Regions from separate parts of the Paraclostridium dentum genome, predicted to be linked through region 1. Evidence: riboswitches for the same ligand, from Rfam matches in the RefSeq annotation. Region 1 holds a riboswitch; the other holds the start of a gene.

Region 1 (3,762 bases):
ACCTATTTTATAACAACCAAAACTTTCTCCTAAATCACTATTTAAATCTACTTTATACAAATTCTATTCCCCCTATAAACATTTTTAATTTTTATTTATTGTCCTACTTAAATTTTATGAATAAAAAATAATGGTATGACTTAAATTAAGTCATACCATTATTTTTTTATTCATATTCTTACAAAGAAACAATTCCTCTGTTGTACGCATATATAGCGGCTTGCATTCTATCTTTTAAATTTAATTTCGAAAATATATTACTAGTGTGTTTTTTTACTGTATGTTCTGTTATATACAATTCTTTTGAAATTTCAATATTAGTTTTTCCTTTTGCTATACAAACTAATATCTCTTGTTCTCTTTTTGTAAGTGTTTCTATACATTCATTTTCACCTCTAGAGATATAGGTTTCAATTAAATCAGAATCATAATATTTTTTACCCTTAGATATTTGTTTTACAGCATATCCTATATCTTCTGAATCTATGTTTGCCAGTATATATCCGTCTATACCTATTTTCATAGATTTTGCAAATAAGCTTCTATCTTCATAAAAATCTAGTATCATAATCTTTGTCTTTGTAGTCAATTTTATATTTTTTAAATCATTAATATATCCTTCATTTGTCTTTTTTAAATCTAAGATAATTAAATCATAATTTTTTTTATGTATATCTGAATATAAATGACTTTCAATAACTTCACTTACACAACTTTCTTCTGATAATATTTGTACTATACCTTTTCTTATTATTAATGACTCAGAAATAACTATAACTTGCATATTTCCCCCCCATAAAATATCAAGCTATTTAGCCGGTTGCACTACTAGCTCAGTATATTTCAAAGTGCCCAAATACAAAATATACCTCTTAGCATCTAAACCACTTAAATTAATCAAAATTACTACTTTCGTTTAGCAATCATACTTATAGTATATATCTATATTGAGTATGCGTAATCATAAAATAGTTGTATTTGTAATGGTACTAAAGTATAATACAAGTTTTATTTTTCTACATTTTCCCTTGTTCAATTGCATAAATCATTATATCTTGTCTGTTTTTCAAATTTAACTTAGATAAAATACTACTAACATGTTTTTTTATTGTATATTCAGTTACATCTACTTCTTTTGCTATGCTTTTATTGCTTAATCCTTTAACTAAAAATTTCATTACTTGCTCTTCTTTTTTTGTTAGATTTTCAAAATTAGATACACATTCATTCTTAGAATTCCCCAATAAATCTGAATCAAAAAACTTCTTTCCATTAATTATCTTTTTTATTATATATTTAAAATCATCTTCATCTGATATATCTAATATGTATCCATCAATTCCAACTTTAAGTAAATCTAAAAATAAACTTTTATCTTTTTTTGTATCTAATATTATTATTTTTATATCTTTAAATTTTTTAATATCTTTCACTGCTTTTGTAATATAATTTTGTTGACTATTTGAATCTAGGAATAGTAATTCACTGTTCATTACATCTTCTATACTTATATCTTTTAAATTCGGTAAAGATTTTACATTCATATCATCAAAAATATTTTCAAATAAATGTGTAAGTGAATTTCTAAATAAAAAGCACTCTGAAACTACTAGAAAATTCATTTTTTCCCCCCCTAAAATAAACTTTTATCACTAAAAGTAATCTAATAATATATTAATTTATTAAAATTTAAAAATATATTATTAGATTAAAGTATATATTATCACCTTTAAGTATTATGACGGTACCTAAAAGTGTTATATAAAAGTCTAGAGATTAATTTAGATATCTGTTAACACATTATATAAGTTTAAAATAAAAAAAGATGTTTCAAACTTATATTTTGAAACATCTAATTATGATATATTTAACATTGAAATTATAGCTTCTTGTCTATTTTTAAACCCTAGCTTACAAAAAATATTACTTACATGCTTTTTAACTGTATACTCAGTTATATAAAGATTATTTGCAATTTCTTTATTATTAATTCCCTTTGCAATTTCTTGTAATACTTCATGTTCTCTTTTTGTGAGTAGATCCATATTAATTATATATTTATTTTGAACTATGTTTTCAATTAAATCCGATTCAAATACTTTTTTACCTCTTAATACTTTTTCTATATTATATATAAATTCATCCTTATCCTTTATATTAACTATATATCCATCTACATTGATTTGAACTAATTTTGTAAATATAAATTCACTTTTATTTCTGTCTAAAACAATTATCTTTGTGTCCTTTGAATATAACTTTATATACCTTATTAATTCTAAATCAATTTCTGTCTTATCTTCTATTTCTATAAATATCAATTCTGAATTTAACAGTTCTTCTTTAGTCAAATCTGATAATCTTTCTTTTAATATTATATTATCCATCTTTAAAATTTCTTTAAATACACGATATAAAGATTCTCTAGTTATAAATGACATTGATATAACTAGGTTTGCCATAATATATTTCCCTCCTTTTCCTTTAAACAATATCTTAAATTGCAAATTAGAAAAGCCGGTTGCGCTACTAGTTCCATATACTCCAAGCGCCCATATAAAGAGTATACTTCAACACCTCTTCCTACCTTATGTATTAATCTAACTAATTCTACCACAGTATACTTTTGTATACCATATTTTCTCTTCGCCATTTTACTACAAATTTTGTGCTATAATCAAAAATATTATTATCAAATTTATACCTAATAATCTCTCTGTTATTTTATCTTATTTTGTTTTTTTCTACTTATTTTATTCCATTGATATTTTCTTTTTCTATATCCAATAAATCCTGTTATCCTATACCATGAACATAGTTGCCTATACCCAAAACTTTCAAGAAATGCAAATAACATGAGCTTTAATAAAGTTGATAATTTTAAAATATATTTAAACATGTAGTTTTCAAGTATTATCGCTGTCAAAGAGATTATTACACTATAAAAAATATATATAAATAAAAAAGTGATTAAAAATTTTAAATTAAGTAATCCACTAAAATACGATATTAAAATTATAATCAAACCAAAAACATCAATTATACATGAAAACATTTCATAAACAACAAAGTAAAGAAAAGAAAAAATACCTACTAATCCGTATTTAGGATTTAAAAATATGTATCTATGACTATTTAAACTAGTGATTAGACCTATATGCCATCTTCTTCTTTGTCCTTTTAAATCCTTAAGTTTTTCCGGAACTTGTGACCAACATATAGCTTTATATTCATACTTAATTTTATATTTAATCTTATTTTTCCTATAAAAGGAATGCAGTTTTACCACAAGGTCCATATCTTCCCCTACAGTATCTGTATCATAGCCGCCTACATTTAAAACTGCATTTTTTTTAAACAACCCAAATGCTCCTGATATTATTAAATTTCCATTAAAACTATTAAACCAAACCCTTGTTGTTAAAAACACTCTATAATATTCTATTGTTTGAAATATTGTAAGAATCTTTTTAGGTGGCATTACTTTAATAACTTGGCCTTTATCTAAAACAACTTGATTGGCTACTTTTATACTACCTCCTACAGCTATAGTTGTATCATCTTCCATAAATGGCATAACTATATTACTAATTGAATCACGTTGTAAAATTGAATCTGCATCCAAAGAAATAAACAATGGATATTTAGATACATTTATGCCCATATTTAATGCATCTGCTTTTCCTCCATTTTCTTTTTTTACCAATGTCAACTTTATACCATCTTTGATATAGCCTTCATATATAAATTGTTCATTCTTAC
Region 2 (3,762 bases), 170 kb from region 1:
TCTTTCCTTTTATTTCATCATTTTTAACAACTAAGTTGATATCTGAATCGGAATCTAATTTTATTTCAAATTGTATAGGATCAATATTTAAAATGTATCCTTGTGGTGCCTTTTTTTCAATAGCTTTATATTTACCTGGTGAAAGCTTTAAATTAGCTATCCCGTCTTTACCTGTTGTTACACTTGTTATCTTGCTTCCACTTAAATTTTGAATTTCAAATATAGCACCTTCTAATACTTTTTTTTCATTATCTGAATCAACTTTTTTAATAGTTGCATTATGATCAGATTGTGTATTTACTATATTTCCTAAATCTACAGTAGTTCCTATTTGATTTTCATTTACACTAAACTTTATCTCTTTACTATCTAAGTTGTATCCTTTAGGAGCTTTTGTCTCTTTTAAATAATATACTCCTGGATTATCTATTGAATGTGATAAGCTTCCATTTGAATCACTCTGTAATGTAGTTATGACTTTTTTATTACTATCCATTAAATCAAAAGTTGCCCCTGAAAGTGGAGATTTTGTTACACTATCAATTTTTTTTGCAGTAAATCTATACCCTTTTTTTGTTTCAACTTTATTAGTTGTAGAGTTGTTTATCTTTGCAACATTAGTTACAGTTTTTCCATCTTCAACTTTAGAAAAGTCCGTTTTTATTTTTACTTGAAGTGGTTCTCCATACTCTATTTCTTTTTTATCATTTGTAATTTTTATAGTATTGCTTTCTTTGTCTATATTTACATTAAAGTGTTCTGGAGTATCAACTCCTAAAATTTCAACTGCTGGATCTAGCTTATCTGTTAAGTTTAAATATCCTTTATCAAAATATCCATAACAATCAAAATCTATTGTATAGTTTACTATTTGATTGTCCCCTTTTTTAAGTAATGTCTTGTCTACTTTTTTTCTTGCATTTATAGCCCCTGCATTCATTTCGTATCTTACAACATTTTGAACATCTTTAGATGTGTTGTCATAACTTAATTTTGCTTTATTTGTGTAAGCCTTTTGTCTCTGTGTAACTTCTAAGTCATAATAAATTAAATAATGCTTATCTGTATTCCCTATATTAACAGTTAGCTTATTATTTTCAAATTTTATCTTATCTTTCATTTTATCTGTTACCCATTCAAAGTTATCAGAGATATCATATGTACCTACCATAATACTTCCATCTACTAATTTCATTCCATCTGGAATGTTATCTTCAATAATTGCATTTGTTACACTTTGATTATTAGGGTTTATATCAAGTGTATACTTAACCTTATTGTCATTAAGATTTACTATATTTATTGTATTTCCATTTTCATCTTTTGCTGTCTCATTTGTTCTACTATATTTAGTTAACATTTTACCATCGTCTTTAGGTTTTACTATTGCTTTTGATGATAACGTTTCATCATGTTTAATTAAATTAACAATATTATCATAGCGTTGCATATTTTGTCTTATTATAACGCTATAACTTACTCTATATTTGTTGTAAGTAGTTCCAAAATTTACATTAACTGAATTATTTTGAGTATTTATTTTGCTTTGAAAATCCCCTGTAACATCTTTCTCTGGTTGTCCATATTGTATTTCATAAACTTTTACAGAATCTTTTACTAACTCCATTCCTTCAGGAAGAGTGTCTTTTATATAAGCATTATACATATTTGCATATTTTTCATTTACATATACACTGTATTTAACTTTTTTTCCTATGACAGGATTGTTTATATTGTTTATTAATGTTCCATTTTCATAACCATCATATCCATCTGGATTGTCAACAGTTTTATAAACTTGTCTATCAGTTACAGTTGGTGGATCTACTGGTACTTTTTCATCTGGGGGAACTATTTCCACATCAATATATTGAACTGTCCCATTTAAATTAACTTCAACTCTTTGTGTTGTATTGGTTTCAACATCTTTAGCTGTAGCCTTTACACTCATGTATCCACCTATTGCATCATTTGCACCTTCACTAAACACAGCTGTAACAGTTGTGCCATCTACAGTTACATTTTTAAAATGTTCTGGCGGATATTTAGGCTGAATATTTTCAAACACATCAGGCAATTTAAATGTTATTGTATCTCCAGCTTTTATACTCCCTGGTCCATTTAACGCCTCATAATTTAGATTAAATTCAACTTGTTCCCCTGATTCCAATTTTGTCTTGCTACTCGTTAATGTCAGCTTAACATTATTGTTTTCAGCAAATACTGTCATCCCTGGAGATATAATGTTTAGTATTAAGTTCAATATTACAATCATACTAAGCATTCTATACTTTTTTTTCGTTCTCACAAAATCACCTCATCTTAATTTTTTATAAAAAAAAACTATACTTATAATTAATTTATAAATATAGCCGGTTGCACCACTGACTCCATATACCCCAGGTGCCCACATACAGGGTATACTTCTTTGTCTCTATTTTTTCAATTTTTATAACCCAAATAAAAAAGGCTATATTTATATTCAATAAATATAGCCGGTTGCACCACTAACTCCGTATATCCCAGGTGCCCACATACAGAATATACTTCTTCGTTTCTATTTTTTCAATTTTTATAACCCAAATAAAAAAGGCTATATTTATATTCAATAAATATAGCCGGTTGCACCACTAACTCCGTATATCCCAGGTGCCCACATACAGAACATACTTCTTCGTTTCTATTTTTTCAATTTTTATAACCCAAATAAAAAAGGCTATATTTATATTCAATAAATATAGCCGGTTGCACCACTAACTCCGTATATCCCAGGTGCCCACATACAGAATATACTTCTTCGTTTCTATTTTTTTAATTAACCTACGTAATTTTAGCATATTTTGACATTTTTTGCAATATTATATCTTATTATCTCTTCTTACTTTTACTAATTTTTTCTTTATATTTATTTGGTTATAGTCTTTCAAGAATTTCTCACCTTTATAATTTAATAAGTCAACATATGAATACAGATCATGAACTTCAATTACTCCTATATCTTCATTGGTTATTCCTTTTATATTGCTAAATGTCCCTACTATATCTATAATTCTTATTTTTTTCTTTTTACCCGCATTTAAATATATTCTTGTTACTTCACTGTGAATTTTTTCTTTATTATGTACTTTCCTTCTGTTTTTGAAAATTGCCGCTGATTTTTGTTCAAACTCATATTTGCCACTTTTTATTTTATCACTTGTTGTATCTTCTAAAACATCGATATCATACCCTATATATTCTTTTATTTCATCTATATATTTTTTATCTTTATCACTTACTATAGTCACTGCTTTCCCATATCGATCATGCCTTCCAGTCCTACCTATTCGATGCACATAATTCTCCTTATCCCTAGGAACATCATAATTTATTACTAAAGATATATCGTCTATGTGAATACCTCTGCTAGCTACATCTGTACTTACTAATACATTATATTTTCCATTTTTTAAATCTTTAATTGTGAATATTCTTTTATCTTGAGACATATCACCATGTAATTGTTCTACTAAAAACTTATCTTTTTTCATCTTTCTATATAATTCAGATACTCTATCTTTGGTGTTCAAGAATATGATTGTGGTTTCAGGTTTTAAAGTATATATAATATTTCTTAAAGTTTCATATCGATTTTCATCATTAGAGTACACCAAATTTTCTTCTATTTTATTTTTGAAAATGCAATTTTCATCAATAATAATTTGATTATATTTTCCCATATACATTTCGCATATATGGCTTATTTCTTTACCTATCGTAGCT

The links. Region 1 has a riboswitch for cyclic di-GMP ahead of ACN6I1_RS10245 (response regulator transcription factor). Riboswitches for the same ligand answer to the same signal wherever they lie in the genome.
Region 2: another riboswitch for cyclic di-GMP. It lies ahead of ACN6I1_RS09410 (SpaA isopeptide-forming pilin-related protein); the one in region 1 lies ahead of ACN6I1_RS10245 (response regulator transcription factor).

What each region holds. Positions count from the first base shown of each region.
Region 1 is NZ_CP183813.1:2,229,435-2,233,196, forward strand. Features, by position in the region: gene ACN6I1_RS10230 (LamB/YcsF family protein) at 1-60, opposite strand, end outside; gene ACN6I1_RS10235 (DNA-binding response regulator) at 179-784, opposite strand; cyclic di-GMP riboswitch class II at 806-890, opposite strand; gene ACN6I1_RS10240 (response regulator transcription factor) at 1,017-1,622, opposite strand; gene ACN6I1_RS10245 (response regulator transcription factor) at 1,857-2,462, opposite strand; cyclic di-GMP riboswitch class II at 2,507-2,589, opposite strand; gene ACN6I1_RS10250 (glycosyltransferase family 2 protein) at 2,720-3,762, opposite strand, start outside.
Region 2 is NZ_CP183813.1:2,064,111-2,067,872, forward strand. Features, by position in the region: gene ACN6I1_RS09410 (SpaA isopeptide-forming pilin-related protein) at 1-2,308, opposite strand, end outside; cyclic di-GMP riboswitch class II at 2,362-2,445, opposite strand; cyclic di-GMP riboswitch class II at 2,485-2,568, opposite strand; cyclic di-GMP riboswitch class II at 2,608-2,691, opposite strand; cyclic di-GMP riboswitch class II at 2,731-2,814, opposite strand; gene ACN6I1_RS09415 (DEAD/DEAH box helicase) at 2,859-3,762, opposite strand, start outside.